Streptacidiphilus albus JL83: one gene and its partner. The protein of the gene in region 1 binds, or shares a complex with, the protein of each later gene. Links are inferred from orthologs where the notes say so. Each region holds a gene or a part of one and is shown on either strand. Other genes may lie near its edges.

Region 1 (3,295 bases):
CGTCGGACTGCCCGGTACTGCCGCGGTCTGTCGGTACTACTTGGACTCGACCGCGTGGCCGCCGAACTGGTTGCGCAGCGCGGCGATCATCTTCATCTGCGGGGAGTCGTCCTGGCGCGAGGCGAACCGGGCGAACAGGCTGGCGGTGATCGCGGGCAGCGGCACGGCGTGGTCGATGGCGGCCTCGACCGTCCAGCGGCCCTCGCCCGAGTCCTGGGCGAAGCCCTTGAGCTTCGCCAGGTGCTCGTCGTCGTCCAGGGCGTTGACGGCCAGGTCCAGCAGCCAGGAACGGATGACCGTGCCCTCCTGCCAGCTGCGGAAGACCTCGCGGACGTCGGTGACCGAGTCCACGGCCTCAAGCAGCTCCCAACCCTCGGCGTAGGCCTGCATCATGGCGTACTCGATGCCGTTGTGGACCATCTTGGCGAAGTGGCCGGCGCCGACCTTGCCCGCGTGGACGGAGCCGAAGTCGCCCTCGGGCTTCAGCGCGTCGAAGATCGGCTGGACCTTGGCGATGTCCGCGGCCTCGCCGCCGTACATCAGCGCGTAGCCGTTCTGCAGGCCCCAGACGCCGCCGGAGACACCGCAGTCGACGAAGCCGATGCCCTTGGCGGCCAGCTCGGCGGCGTGCTTCTCGTCGTCCGTCCAACGGGAGTTGCCGCCGTCCACGACCACGTCGCCGGGCTCCAGCAGCTCGGCGAGCTCGTCGACGGTGGCCTGGGTCGGGGCGCCGGCCGGAACCATCACCCAGACCACACGCGGCGCGTGGAGCGTGCTGACCAGTTCCTTGAGGCTCGCCACGTCGGCCAGGTCAGGGTTGCGGTCGTAGCCGACGACGGTGTGGCCCGCGCGGCGGATGCGCTCGCGCATGTTGCCGCCCATCTTGCCGAGACCGATCAGTCCGAGCTCCATCACAAGTCCTTCGTTCGAGGTGACTACCGACGCGCGGCCCCCTTGCCGCCACGGGGCGAGCCTACGCCCGGGGGTACCCCGGCACCGGGCGTAGGGGCCCATCTGCGGTACCGGCCCGGAACGGCCGGTGGGTGCCCCGGCGAAGTCGCTCCATCGGGGCACCCAGCGTGCGCCAACCCTTTTTCAGCCGGACCACCGCACCGGCATGCTCCAACCCTTTTCAGCCGGACAACCGCACCGGCATGATCAAGTACTTGTACGCCTCGTCCGCCTCGGCGTCCTGCGAGGGCTTGCCGCTGAGCAGGGCCGGCTTGGTCGACGTGGTGAAGCTCAGCTGGGCGATGGCCGAGTCGATGGCCGAGAGGCCGTCCAGCAGGTAGGCCGGGTTGAAGGCGATCGAGATGTCGTCGCCCTCCAGGTCCGCGTCGACGCGCTCGGTGGCCTGGGCGTCGTCGCCGGAGCCCGCCTCCAGGGTCAACACGCCCTGCTCGAAGCTGAGCCGCACCGGAGTGTTCCGCTCGGCGACCAGCGAGACACGCTTCACGGCCTCGACGAAGGCCGGGGTCTCGATGGTGGCGATGGAGTTGAACTCGGTCGGGAACAGCGCCCGGAACTTCGGGAACTCGCCCTCCAGCAGCCGGGTGGTGGTGCGGCGGCCGGCGCCCTCGAAGCCGATCAGGCCCTCGCCCTTGCCGCTGCCGGCCAGGGCGATGCTGACGACGTCGCCGGCGCTGAGGGACTTGGCGGTGTCCAGCAGCGTCTTGGCGGGCACCAGGGCGACCGCGGAGAGGCCCTCCTGCTCCGGCTTCCAGAGCAGCTCGCGGACGGCGAAGCGGTAGCGGTCGGTGGCGGCCAGGGTGACCCGGTCCCCCTCGATCTCCACCCGGACACCGGTGAGCACCGGCAGGGTGTCGTCGCGGCCGGCCGCGGTGGCGACCTGGGCGACGGCGGCGGCGAAGGCGTCCCCGGGGACGACGCCGGAGACGGTCGGCATCTGCGGCAGCGCCGGGTACTCGTCCACCGGCAGGGTCGGCAGGGTGAACCGCGAGCTGCCGCAGAGCACGATCACGCGCACACCGTCGGTGGAGATCTCCACCGGTCGGTTGGGCAGCGAGCGGGAGATGTCGGCCAGCAGCCGGCCCGAGACCAGGACCGTGCCCGGCTCGTCGATGTCGGCCTCGGTCTCCACCCGGGCGGAGACCTCGTAGTCGAACCCGGAGAGGCTCAGCTTGCCCTCGTCCGCCGCCAGCAGCAGGCCGGCCAGCACCGGCACCGGAGGCCGTGCCGGGAGGCTGCGCGCGGCCCAGGCCACGGCCTCCGCGAGGACGTCACGCTCGACCCGGAACTTCACCGGTAACCGCCTCCTGTGTGCTGCTGCTGTCGGGACTGCTTCTTCGGCACGTCTTGTTTGGGACCGTCCCCAGGGTGGGGACAGTTCCAGTAGGTGCAGTGAACCACCGAACGGGTCGGCTGCTGCGCCTGTTGCCGAAGGACAGTCTGACGCACTCCACCGACGGTCGAGGCAGATGGGCCGAAGAGGCCTCGAACTCGTGTCGGGTTCCGCTCGTCCACAGATTTGGCACCCACCTGCTTTTCGATCATGCTCCAGCTATCTATGTTGAGTAGTAGTAGTAGGTGTTGTGGATACCGTGGATAACCCCTTCTTCAGCAGGTCAGGGCCCATTTTTTATCCACATTGACCTGGGGACCCGGCAGTGGACAAACAGGGCCTGCTGTGGACGTAGCGTGCTTCCCCCACAGGGCAGTTGAGTTGTCCCCAGGTTTTCCCCAGCGCCGTCCCCAGGTTTGGGGGCAGTTCTCCCCAGCCCCTCTGGCAACACTCTGTGGCCTCTTTCACTCGTGGCAGTGAAATGCGGATCGATGTTGCCGAACTGGGGATATTCCTGTGGAGAACAGTGGAAAACCTGGGGACAAGTACCCTGATCCTGGGGACGGAGCGTGGACAACTCTGGCGGCCGGTTGACGGCCCCTCAGTTCTCCACAGCCTGTGGATAATCCTTGCCCACAAGTACACAGGCCGATGAGCTGGGCAAACACCTCGGTCGGAGGTGCCGCTGTGGAGAGGTTCTGGATAACTCGGTCCTCCCCAGGGTGTGGACGGGGAAAACTCCGGCAATCTGTGGACTACCTCCCCTGCGGACCCTGCCGTTCGAATCGACTGCGCAGCTGTACGGGCGGCCGATTCGCGGATCGGGGGCGCCGCCGGTGCCGCCACTGCCCTCGCCGGTGCCGCCGCTGCCCCGCCGATCCGGCGGGAACGTGAAAGCGGGCGCCGGGACCGGAGTCCCGACGCCCGCCACCCGGCTCGTCCGGGGTCAGCTCTTGATGCGGTTGGTGAGCTCGGTCACCTGGTTGTAGATGG
Region 2 (3,246 bases), 330 kb from region 1 along the record:
GAGGGGTTGCCCCCAACACGCTTTCCAAGCGTGCGCCCTAGGCCACTAGGCGAATCCTCCGTGGGAGAGCTTACTAGACGTTTGGGGGTGCTCGCGAACATGTAGCCGGGGCTCCGACCTGCGGGGTGGTCGGCGGGTGTCCGGACGGGTCCTCCGTACGGGTGGCGTCACGGATCACCCCGGGTATCCGGTACGCTGTTCCACAGCCCCTCGTGTGGCGCTATCTCGCTGAACCCCCCCAGGGCCGGAAGGCAGCAAGGGTAAGTGGGCTCTGGCGGGTGCACGGGGGTCCTGTCGTTTCCAGAGGCCTCCGCTTGTCAGTGGGGACCGTTAGGGTCAGTGACGTGTCGCTCGCTCTCTATCGCCGCTATCGCCCCGAGACCTTCGCCGAGGTCATCGGTCAGGAGCACGTCACCGGTCCGCTCCAGCAGGCGCTGCGCAACAACCGGGTCAACCACGCCTACCTCTTCAGCGGCCCGCGCGGCTGCGGCAAGACCACCAGCGCGCGCATCCTCGCTCGTTGCCTCAACTGCGAGCAGGGGCCCACACCCACGCCCTGCGGCGTCTGCCTGTCGTGCACCGACCTGGCGCGCGGCGGTCCCGGGTCCATCGACGTGATCGAGATCGACGCCGCCTCGCACGGTGGTGTCGACGACACGCGTGACCTGCGGGAGAAGGCGTTCTTCGCCCCCGCATCCAGTCGCTACAAGATCTACATCATTGACGAGGCCCACATGGTCTCGACGGCCGGCTTCAACGCCCTGCTGAAGGTCGTCGAGGAGCCCCCGGAGCATCTGAAGTTCATCTTCGCGACGACCGAGCCCGAGAAGGTCATCGGGACGATCCGCTCGCGCACCCATCACTACCCGTTCCGGCTGGTCCCGCCGGGCACGCTGCGCGACTACCTCGCCCAGGTCTGCGGGCAGGAGGGGATCCAGGTCGAGGACGCGGTCTATCCGCTGGTGGTCCGGGCCGGGGCGGGCTCCGTGCGTGACTCGATGTCGGTGATGGACCAGCTCCTGGCCGGCTCGGACGCCGGCGGTGTGACCTACAGCATGGCCACCGCGCTGCTCGGCTACACCGACGCCGGGCTGCTGGACGAGGTGACCGACGCCTTCGCCGCACAGGACGGCGCCTCGGTCTTCGGGATGGTCGACCGTGTGATCGAGGGCGGCCACGACCCGCGCCGCTTCGTGGCCGATCTGCTGGAGCGGCTGCGCGACCTGGTCATCCTCTCCGCCGTCCCGGACGCGGGTGAGAAGGGCCTGATCGACGCGCCCGCCGACCGGATCGCGCTGATGGAGCAGCAGGCCGGGCGCTTCGGCGCGGCCGAGCTGAGCCGTGCCGCCGACATCGTCAACACCGGGCTGACGGAGATGCGCGGGGCGACCTCGCCCAGGCTGCAGCTGGAGCTGATCTGCGCCCGGGTCATGCTGCCCGGTGCATACGACGACGCCCGGTCCGTCCAGGCCCGGTTGGACAAGCTGGAACGCCGGTCGGCCTTCGGCGGCGGCGGGGTGGAGGGCATGGCCGTGCCGATGGCGGTCGGCCCGTCTGTGGCGGCTCCGATGACGGCCCCGGGCCCGATGACCGCCCCGGGCCCGATCGCGGCCTCCGCCCCGGGGCCGGTGACGGCTCCGGCAGCGACGGTTCCGGCGCCGATGCCGGCAGCCGCGCCGATCGCCTCCGCGCCCGTGCCCGGGGCGCAGGCCCCCGGATCCGGCGCCTGGCCGGTGGCGCGCAGTTTCGCCGCAACGCCGACGACGGCTGCGCCCGCCGCGCCCGCCGCGGCGGCTCCGGTCGTGCCGCAGGCACCCGCGCCTGTGGCCCAGCCCGCACCCGCTCCCCAGCCCGCGCCGACTGCCCAGCCCGCGCCCGTGGCGCAGCCTTCGCCGGCCGCCCAGGGCGGGGCCGGCGAGGTGCGGCGGATGTGGCCGCAGATCCTGGAGGCCGTGAAGGGCCGCCGCCGGGTCACCTGGATGCTGGTGCAGCAGGCGCAGGTCGCCGGATTCGACGGCAGCACGCTCCAGCTGGCCTTCGAGCACGCCGGCACCCGAGACGGCTTCGTCAACGGCGGCCATGACGACATCCTGCGCCAGGCGATGCAGGACGCCCTGGGCGTCTCCTGGAAGATCGACTGCGTGATCGACCCCTCCGGTGGCGGCCGTGGCCCGAGCGGCCCCGGTGCTCCCGGTGGTGGCGGGTCCGGCGGCGGCTGGGGTTCCGGCGCGCCCGCGGCGCCCGTCGGGCCCGGGCCGGGCCCGTCGCAGCAGTTCCAGCCTCCGCAGCAGCAGGCCCAGCCCCCGCAGGCGTTCGCAGGATCGGGGCCGGGGGCCGGGACGGGGACGATGCAGGCGACGGCCGCGCCGGTCCAGGCGCCCTCGGCCGCCGCGCCGCAGGCCGCCGCGGCTCCGCAGCCGGTGCCGCAGACGCCGTCGGCCTACAGTGCTCCGTCCTACAGCGCTCCGGCCTCGGCACCGGTGCCCGACCTGCCGCCGCCGTTCCCGGACTCGCCCGACGACGAGGTTCCGGAGGAGGACGGCCCGGCCTACGCCATGGGTTCGATCTCCGGCCAGGAGCTGATCATCCGGGAACTGGGCGCGACTGTGATCGAGGAGATCGAGCACAACCGCTAGGTGGGTCCTGGCTGACGGTCCGGCCGCGTAGGCTCGCACCGTACGGTCCCGAGACGTACGGCTGTGCGCCGTACGGACGGGCAGCCATGACTTTTGACGTCAGGAGCACATCATGTTCCCCGGTGGCGGACAGCCCGACATGCAGGCACTGCTTCAGCAGGCCCAGCAGATGCAGCAGCAACTCGCCCAGGCCCAGGAGCAGCTGGCGGCGGCCACCGTGCAGGGCACGGCCGGCGGCGGCCTGGTCACGGCGACGGTCAGCGGCGCGGGTGAGCTGAAGGCCCTGGTCATCGACCCCAAGGCGGTCGACCCGGAGGACACGGAGACCCTGGCGGACCTGGTCCTCGCTGCGGTCCGGGACGCCACGTCGGCCGCGCAGCGGCTCGCCGCCGAGCGCCTGGGCCCGCTGGCCCAGGGGCTGGGCGGCGGGGGCATCCCCGGACTGCCCTTCTGAGCCAGGGCCGGCACGCGGCGGCCTGGCCAGGGCCTGCACGCGGCGGCCCGGGCACCGGCCCGGCCAGGGCCGGCACGCGGCGGCCGGGCACCGGCCCGGCACGGGCAGGGGCACAGCCCCGCACTTCTCCGACTTCCTGAAGACTTCCGTACGCCC

Evidence for each region.
Region 2: the proteins of dnaN (region 1) and BS75_RS22605 are in contact, whole or in part, in a cryo-EM structure (PDB 8GIZ), measured with the Escherichia coli proteins. The link is inferred for Streptacidiphilus albus JL83 from one-to-one orthologs.

The regions. Positions count from the first base shown.
Region 1 is NZ_JQML01000001.1:4,849,019-4,852,313, reverse strand. The notes cover bases 199-3,009. They hold dnaN (DNA polymerase III subunit beta), read right to left. Parts: upstream 2,264-3,009; coding sequence 1,133-2,263; downstream 199-1,132. Other genes in these bases: gnd (phosphogluconate dehydrogenase (NAD(+)-dependent, decarboxylating)), read right to left, coding at 199-912. Outside these bases: more of gnd, read right to left, coding at 37-198; chromosomal replication initiator protein DnaA, read right to left, coding at 3,249-3,295. UniProt on the Escherichia coli protein: Confers DNA tethering and processivity to DNA polymerases and other proteins. Acts as a clamp, forming a ring around DNA (a reaction catalyzed by the clamp-loading complex) which diffuses in an ATP-independent manner freely and bidirectionally along dsDNA.
Region 2 is NZ_JQML01000001.1:5,180,974-5,184,219, forward strand. The notes cover bases 1-2,990. They hold BS75_RS22605 (DNA polymerase III subunit gamma and tau), read left to right. Parts: upstream 1-344; coding sequence 345-2,636; downstream 2,637-2,990. Other genes in these bases: BS75_RS22610 (YbaB/EbfC family nucleoid-associated protein), read left to right, coding at 2,749-2,990. Also shown: more of BS75_RS22610, read left to right, coding at 2,991-3,090. UniProt on the Escherichia coli protein: Part of the beta sliding clamp loading complex, which hydrolyzes ATP to load the beta clamp onto primed DNA to form the DNA replication pre-initiation complex.